Regions from separate parts of the Paenibacillus sp. OK060 genome, predicted to be linked through region 2. Evidence: predicted binding sites of a transcription regulator. Region 2 holds the regulator's gene; the other holds the start of a gene.
What was found. The regulator NrdR, encoded in region 2, represses ribonucleotide reductase genes. The targets are predictions, from matches to a motif close to AACACNATATATNGTGTT.
Positions count from the first base shown of each region.

Region 1 (4,400 bases), on a different contig from region 2:
ATCGGAAATAAAATATTGCTCTATGAATCCTAGATATATTGGCAGATTTGACTCCTTAAAATGAACCATATCATCGCCCACGCTGTGCTTGATCCCCCTCAAATAAAAAAATCGTTACCATGCATCTAACTGCATGGTAACGATTGTCCGGCCTGCCATTGTTGCACCCACATTAACGATGCGCTGATTACGACTGCCACGAAAAGGAAGAGACACATCACGTTCAGCTGCGATATAAGGCCCATCGATAATGACGTCGCATAGCTGGGATAACTCCGCCCGTGACGGGTCTGTAATCAATTCCTCATACACAAACCCCGTGTATGCCCATACAGTCAGATCAGGTCGTGCAGCCCGAAGCTGCCGAACCCAGGAGGCGCATTCTGCCGCAGAGAAAAAAGGATCACCTCCGCATAACGTTACCCCTTCCAGCAAGGGATGAGAGGTTACCTCATGCAAAATCTGCTGCTGCCGCTCCTCCGTAAATGGTTCGCCTGCACGGAAGTTCCATGAGCCGGGGCTAAAGCAGCCCGGACAGGCATGACGGCATCCGCTGATGAACAACACGGCACGCAGGCCAGGCCCCTCATTCACCGATTCCGGAATGTAACCATACAGATTCACCGATGTTTCACCCGGTCTCTCACTTCGGCCTGCTTCGCCCCATTGAAGCGCACTTTATAGTCACCGGTCAGATATCCCGTCACCCGGCGCAGCCGCTGGAAATGCACGTGGGTTTCATGAGCCTCACATCCGGGACATACATCTCCAATAACGCCCTCATAGCCACAGGACGGACAGCGGTCAATCGGATGATTAATGGAGAAATACCCGATGTCCTGGGCCAGCGCGTATTGAACGATTCGTTGGAAAGCGGCTGTATTGGCCCTTACGTTCCCGTCGAGTTCGACATAAGAGATCGCTCCGGCATTACATAGTGAGTGGAAGGGAGCTTCCAATTCAATCTTGCGATAGGCAGGAAGGGAATGATAGACCGGAATGTGAAATGAATTGGTGTAGTATTCCCGGTCATTGACCCCCGCGATGCTGCCGTATCGCTCACGATCAATCTTGGTGAATTTGCCGGACAGTCCCTCGGCGGGCGTAGCGAACAAGGTGATATTCAGGTTATGCTGCTCACTCATCCGGTCACAGAATTCTCTCATCGTACGAATGATATTCAAGGCTTCTCGATGTACATGGAGGTCTTGTCCATGGTGACGGCCATATAGAGCGGTCATACATTCAGCAAGTCCGATAAAACCAAGGGATAACGTACCATGTTTCAACAGATCGGCGACCGGTTCATTCGGAGCCAATTGTTCACCGCCTTCCCATACTCCTTCCCGCATCATGAAGTCCGATGCTTTGGCAGGCTGGTTCATCTGAATTCGATACCGGTGCAGCAGTCCATCCGTAGCATTGTGCATGACCGATTCCAGCGCCGTATAGAAGCCAGCCCGGTCAGCGATGGCTCTTGCTCCCTGGCAGATCCCATATCGAATGCCGAGCTTGACCAGATTGATGGTGTTAAAGGACAGATTGCCTTTGCCGCTCTGACGATTGCGTCCGAAGCGATCAGCCAGTGTGCGTGTCCGGCATCCCATCGTCGCAATGATCGTATCGGGATCTTCCGGTTGATAATAGGGAAGGTTGAAGGAAGCATCCACATTGACAAAATTCGGATACATGCGCCGTGAGGAGCAGGTCACAGCAAGCCGGAACAAGTCGTAATTCGGATCTCCCTCAGATTGATTAATTCCTTGCTTGCACTGGAAAATATGTTGTGGGAACACGGGCGTTTCTCCGTTACCCAGTCCCCGAATGGTCGCTTCCAGCAACGACCGGGACACGAGCCGACCTTCGGCTGAAGTGCACAGCCCGTAGTTCAGCGAAGTGAACGGAATCTGTCCCCCAGCACGACTGCTCATGGTGTTCAGATTATGGATCAGAGATTCGGCAGCCTGTTCGGTCTCCAGTTCCGTTTCTTCACAGGCAAAGGCGAAGGCTCGAGGACACTTCTCCTTTGCTTCATCGCTATCCAGATGCAGTTGCTCATCCTCAATTGGGGCAATCTCCCCAAACAGCCGTTGCCCCTTCCGATAATGCTTACGGAACGAACGCTTCACATAAGGTGCGAGATCCCAGTCGATTTTATTGGCGGATACACCGCCGTACTGGCTGTTTTGCTGGGATTGAAAAATAATGGCCACCAGTGCCATGGCAGACATGATTGTCTGTGGTGTACGAACCGAACCGTTGCCGGTATTGAATCCGGAGGCCAGCAGTCGGTCAAACGGAATAAAGATACAGTTGGTCGTCCCAAGGGCATACTGATCCAGATCGTGTACATACAGATCGCCGTTCTCCACAGCTAGAGCGAGCTCCTTAGGCAGCACATGACGCAGAGCATGCCACTTGGCGGTCTCCGAACCGAGCCTGCTCATCTTGCCGCTGAACGAGTCTCCGTTCAGATTGGCATTCTCCCTCAGCGTATCGGCATCTTCAGCACCAATAATTCGTCTTCCTAGGTCAGATAGAAGATCAGATGCCGGTGGAGAGGCATACTCAAGCATGTTCATATCAGTTCCTCCTAAATAATGAAATTGAAATTGTATAGGGATAATGTCCATTCATTGAACACTACATGTAGAGTTTCTTTATCCATTTATAAACTATATATTGTTATTTAGGTGTGATAATGATCACATGGGAGAGGCTGATCGACTGTCATGATTTATAGCCCTGAATGATAATTGTTTTCAAAGCTGGAGGGTAAGCGTATAATTTCTATTTACCGTGCAAGTTCAGTTGACGATGCTTGAAAAAAGGATAGAAAACTTCATATATGAATAGTTTGTGACAGCTGTTTTGGAACATTTGATCCCTCGTTAATCGATTGAATCATACTGTGGGATACGGATTTGAAGTGCAGCTAAAACAAGAGGGGTGAATCATGGGAACGTTAGGCATTACAAGGGGCTTCTATGAAAATATACAGGAAGCCGCATCCCATATTGTAGATGTATTAAGCGGTATATTAAAGGTGAACACCATTTTCGTTGCCACGAATGATGGCGTGACGAATGTTATTATGGAAGCTTTTAACCGCGAGGAAGAGTTGATCGCCAAAGGTAGTGAACTTCCATTTGAAGCGTCATATTGCAGCTTGGTCTTAAGAGATAAGGGCAGCAGTCTGATCATCACGGATACATGTGAACATCCCCTTACGAAATCAATGGACGTAACAAGCGGACTGGGCAATCGTTTCTTTGTGGGGATTCCCATTATGCGGAGATCCGGGGAAACGTTCGGCACGATCTGTCTGATGGATGACCCTGATTATGTGATCAGTGAAACGGATATGAAAACACTGCAAGCCATGGCCGTTTTTCTCGGATATGTTGTGGATCTGGAAGATACGCTGCAAGTTCAGGAACAGAAGCTGAGTGATTCGGAGCAACTACAAGAGCAGTTGCAGGCAGAGAAGGAACGTGCGGAGTCTGAGGCAATGACCAAGACGCAGATGCTGTCGCTGATGAGCCACGAAATACGTAATCCGCTGAACGGCATTCTGGGATTAACGGATCTGATGCGTACACCAGATATGTCGGACGAGCAGGCAGAATATGTGAATATGATTGAAACCAGCGGTAACATACTGCTCTCCCTGCTGAATAATATGATGAGTTTTAACGTCAATGACGCAGGCAAAACGGTTGTACACGATGATCCATTTGATCTGGTAGCCACGATTGAGAATACCGTTTATCTCTATGCGGGACTGGCGCTGAGCAAGAACATTGAGCTGGGATTGAACCTTGATCTGAATGTGTCCCAGGTTTTTGTCGGGGATGAGATCAAGATCGGGCAACTATTGGCCCATGTCATTCAGTATGCTCTAGATTCAACACGGACAGGTTCGGTATTGGTTACGGCAACCGTAGCTGGTGGAGATGCAGAGGAGGCAGGTACGCTTCAACTCCATGTGAAGTACACCGGACGTATGTTGTCTTCGGACAATAAGCTTAGATCATTTAACAATTTGGATGGAAATATAAGTACACAGAAGCTGGTAGGAACCAATCTCGGTTTGGCGGTCAGCCAGAATCTTGCCATCCTAATGAACGGCCGTATTCAGGTGCATGGCATGGGAGACAAGGAGACAGAATTCGAGATCTGCCTGCCGCTCCGCAGACATTGGGAACTGCCTCAGCTTGCCAATATTCAGCATCGACTGAAGGGCAAAAAGGTGCTGCTTGCCAAGGACCCTGACATTCTGCAAGGGGCCTCTTCCCTGATGCGCAGATGGGAGATGGATGTGCATATGACCTCAGTTACCACCGAAGCGTACGACTGGATTCAGGAGGGCTTTAAGCCTGATGTGGCCGTTGTGGATA
Region 1 is NZ_FNFR01000003.1:282,776-287,175, reverse strand. It holds gene nrdG (anaerobic ribonucleoside-triphosphate reductase activating protein) at 115-624, opposite strand; gene BLS14_RS13010 (anaerobic ribonucleoside triphosphate reductase) at 621-2,582, opposite strand; gene BLS14_RS13005 (hybrid sensor histidine kinase/response regulator) at 2,957-4,400, shown strand, end outside.
Region 1: a site for NrdR is predicted at 2,640-2,657, ahead of BLS14_RS13010 (anaerobic ribonucleoside triphosphate reductase). Genes of this name have one in related genera too.

Region 2 (4,400 bases):
GTCCCTCGAAGGCGGATATGGATAACTCGGGCAGTATATCCGTCCAAGAAGCGATGTGGCTGGGGATAGCCCTTTCTCTGGATGCTTTTGGTGCAGGATTAGGGGCAGCATTATTGGGATTTCCGACTTTGTGGACAGCATTAGTTATTGCGTTGTTTAGTGGGGCATTTCTGTCACTGGGCATGAAAGTTGGGTTGCGCTTTGCTGCTCTGCGGTGGATGCGAAGATTATCTGTGTTACCTGCGCTTTTATTAATGTTTATGGGAATAATGAAGTTGTTGTGAGGTGAAATAATGAATATTGGCTTAACCGGCGGGATCGCGACAGGCAAAAGCAGCGTGTCCGCCTTTCTCGCCAGTAAGGGAGCGTTGCTCATTGATGCAGATGTTATTGCCCGGGAAGTAATGCTGCCCGGGCATCCCGTTTTGGCTGCGGCTGTTCAGCGGTTCGGACAAGCCATATTGAATGAGGACGGAACACTGGATCGGAAAAAGCTTGGAAGTATTGTTTTTCAGAATCCAGAAGAACGTAAGGCACTTGAGGCTATTACACATCCAGCGATCCGCAAGGAGATGCGCGAGCGCGCTGCTCTGTACGAGCTTGAACATCCGGACAAGCTGGTCGTATCGGATATTCCGTTATTGTACGAGTCAGGGCTGGAGGATGGCTTCGAAGAGGTGATGGTTGTTTACGTTCCGAGGTCAGTGCAGCTAGAACGACTGATGAGCCGGGATGGAATGACGGCAGAACAGGCAGATGCCCGTATAGACGTGCAGATGGATATTGAAGATAAGAAGCAGCGTGCTGACGTGCTTATCGATAACAGCGGCTTGTGGTCAGAGACGGAGCAGCAACTGATTTCATTTTTGCATCGTAAGGGCCTAATATGAGATTGCTGCGTAAGAAACGGGTACTGTTGTTGATGTTTGTGTCTTTTGTATTGGTGCTGTTCCTGAATACCAATTGGATGTCATGGTTCTATCCGATTCATTATAAGGAAGAGATTCGGGCCCAGTCTCAGAGTTATGAGGTTGATCCGTTTCTCATCGCTTCCATCATCAAGGTGGAGACCAATTTTAAGACAAGCAAGGAATCCAAGAGAGGTGCCATCGGATTAATGCAGCTGATGCCTGACACCGCGAACTGGATTATGGAGCAAGCCAAAATTCCGGGAACCTCATTGGAAGAATTGAAGCACGAGCCTGAAAGGAATATCCAGCTGGGCACCTGGTATCTACGTAATCTGTCAGATCAATTTGACGGGAATGAAGCGGCTATGATTGCTGCTTACAATGCAGGTCCAGGTAAAGTGAACTCATGGTTAAGGGATGGCGTATGGGACGGTTCATTCGAGACGGTCAAAGATATTCCGTTTGGTGAAACCCGGCACTATGTACAACGCGTCATTTATTATTATAATCAATATGTAAAGATCTATAATACGTTCTAAGTTAAGACACTTTGGATTCATGCTCTAAAATAAGTAGAAGCACCGAGCAGGCCGGTTGTTCACCGGCCGCTCCATGCTCCTCTGTGTACCGTATTACGATGCAGATATTATTGGTATTGACCTGCCAATTGCTGTTCTGCAATTGTTACCAGACGCTTCGTGATGTATCCACCGATCGAACCGTTCTCGTAAGAAGTCATGTTACCTTGGTATCCGTCTTGTGGGATGCTGATTCCGAGTTCTTGAGCAACTTCATATTTCAGTTGTTCGAGAGCTGCGGAAGCTTTAGTTACCACCAGGTTGTTGGAGTTACCATTGCTTTGTGCCATTGCTGTTCACCTCCTCGCGGTTGGTAAAAGTATTATGTGTCGGCAATACGATTTTCATAACTAAATGCATGCAGGCAATTTCTGGTAAAAAGTAAAACGTGGGAAGTGATCTGATTTGAAATGTCCTTATTGCGCCTACCTGGGCACAAAGGTGCTTGATTCAAGGCCGGCCAATGAATCGAAATCGATTCGTCGTCGTCGTGAGTGTGAGCAATGTAGCCGTCGATTTACAACTTTTGAAATGGTGGAAGAAACACCGCTGATCGTCATCAAGAAAGATGGCAGTCGTGAGGAATTTAGCCGGGACAAGATTCTCCGTGGCCTGATTCGGGCTTGTGAGAAACGTCCGGTCTCTGTGGAGACACTGGAAATGATGGTATCTGAGGCAGAGAAGTCTCTGCGAAATACAGCCGATGCAGAAGTAGAGAGCCGTCAGATTGGCGAACTGCTGATGGAACAGCTGTTTCCAGTGGATGAAGTAGCCTATGTGCGCTTTGCTTCGGTGTACCGTCAATTCAAAGACATCAATATGTTCATGAAAGAACTGAAATCTTTATTGTCCAAAGACAACAACGAGGATTAGTGAAACGGGTAAAAGGGGAAGAGCATTCTGGGGTTACCATCTGTGTGTTCCAGTAAAAAGGTTGTTCTTCTCCAATCACTTTAGCTTCAAGAAAAAGTTGTTGACAGCAAAAGCTGTATTTTATATGATATAGGAGTCGCCTGCGGAGCATTGCAGAGTTGGACAACTTGTTACATTCATAATTTGGGGCCTTAGCTCAGCTGGGAGAGCGCATCGCTGGCAGCGATGAGGTCAGGGGTTCGATCCCCCTAGGCTCCATACAAGAACATCATATGGACTCTTAGCTCAGTTGGTAGAGCAGTTGACTCTTAATCAATTGGTCCAGGGTTCGAGTCCCTGAGAGTCCATCAAAAAGAACGGCAGAGATGCCGTTCTTTTTTTATTAGGAGACAACTTGATTGCTTTTATACAGTCACAGAGTCTTTAAGTGGCAAAATGCTTAACTATATGACGAAATTGTCGTGCTGCGCCACGGGAAGAAAAACAAATTCCTGACCCGACTTGAATAGAAAAACAAAAACCAGGGTGCTGTAAATTAGCAGCCTGGTTTTTTTGGTAGATTTGAATTACGCACAAGTCTCGACTAGGCTGCATTTTACTTCTTCGCGGCGTTTGCGCAAGTAGGAAATACGGAAGAAGGTAGCAGCAGTTACAGCAGCCAGAATGACGCTCGTTGCGCCGATCCAACTGATGTAGCTCAGTGATGCCTGCTCGACGACAACACCGCCAAGACCAGCACCAGCGGCCATGCCAAGATGCAACACGGAGGTATTCATACTAAGCATAATGCCCGATGCCTCTGGAGCAAGTGACAATAAATAAAACTGCTGGGTTGGGCTCGAAGACCAAACGGTGAAAGACCAAAACATCAGAAGTGGGAATACGATCAACGGCGATTGTCCATCTAGTGAGAGCAGAACTAGAGCAATGGTATTAAACAGCATTCCGATGACTAATGTGCGGGGAGCTCCCCATCTATCGGTGCTGTAACCGCCGAATTTAGAACCAAACAAGCTAGCGATACCGAAAGAGAAGAGTGCGATGCTTACGCTTTGCTCGCTTAATTTGGTTATGGTCAGCAAGTAGGGCGAAATATAGGTGTAAACAACAGAGTATCCACCAATCCACATGAAGGCGACAGCCAACGCGATCGCAATTTCAGGTTTCTTCAACAGTGCAAACTGTTTGCGAATCGGAACAGGCGCCTCGCCATTGGATTGGGGAATAGCAATAAGGATTAAGAACATGGCAAGCAAACCTAGTAGACCGATAACGCCGAAAATGAGCTTCCAATCATAAACCGAAGCGGCGACTCTTCCAAGTGGAACTCCGATAATTAAGGAGGCACTGAAGCCCATTATAAGTGTTGCAATCGCACTTCCTTGTTTGCCAGGTGCAGCGAGCTTGGCAGCAACCGTCAATGAGGTAACAAGAAACACGCCGGTACTAATCGCGAGAACAACACGTGATACGAGCAAGAATGTAAAGCCTGGTAACGCGATGGCAATCAGGTTGCCTACTGCAAATACACCAAGCGCATAAAGGAGAAGTTTACGTCTCTCCATACGTCCAGTGACGGCTATGACGATCGGTGTGCCGAAGGCATAGGCCAGCGAAAAAACGGTAATCAGCTGACCTGCGACCGATACGGAGACACCTACATCTACAGCTACCTTATCCAAAATCCCTGCAATAATATATTCGGATGTCCCAACTAGAAAGCTGATAATAGCCAATATATAAATTTTCAATGCGTTCGACATACGGGTAAAGCTCCTCTCTATACTTCAATGTTTTATATTTCTAGATCTATAGAAATAATGTTTAAAAAAAATTTACTCCAGCAAATAAGGCGCATATTTCTGTGCCATTTCGCGGTTTACGCTGTAGTAGATATACGTTCCTTCCTTACGGAGGTTCAACAGTCCACAGTCTGTCAATTGCTTCAAGTGATGGGAAAGCGTTGAGCTGGCTACCGATTCCAGCTTAGACTCGATATCCGAGCAACACAAAGTTGTCTCCTCCGTAAGGAGTAAGG
Region 2 is NZ_FNFR01000007.1:367,546-371,945, forward strand. It holds gene BLS14_RS25255 (manganese efflux pump) at 1-284, shown strand, start outside; gene coaE (dephospho-CoA kinase) at 294-890, shown strand; gene BLS14_RS25265 (lytic transglycosylase domain-containing protein) at 887-1,450, shown strand; gene BLS14_RS25270 (alpha/beta-type small acid-soluble spore protein) at 1,558-1,779, opposite strand; gene nrdR (transcriptional regulator NrdR) at 1,895-2,362, shown strand; tRNA gene BLS14_RS25280 (tRNA-Ala) at 2,548-2,620, shown strand; tRNA gene BLS14_RS25285 (tRNA-Lys) at 2,637-2,709, shown strand; gene BLS14_RS25290 (MFS transporter) at 2,929-4,125, opposite strand; gene BLS14_RS25295 (ArsR/SmtB family transcription factor) at 4,198-4,400, opposite strand, start outside.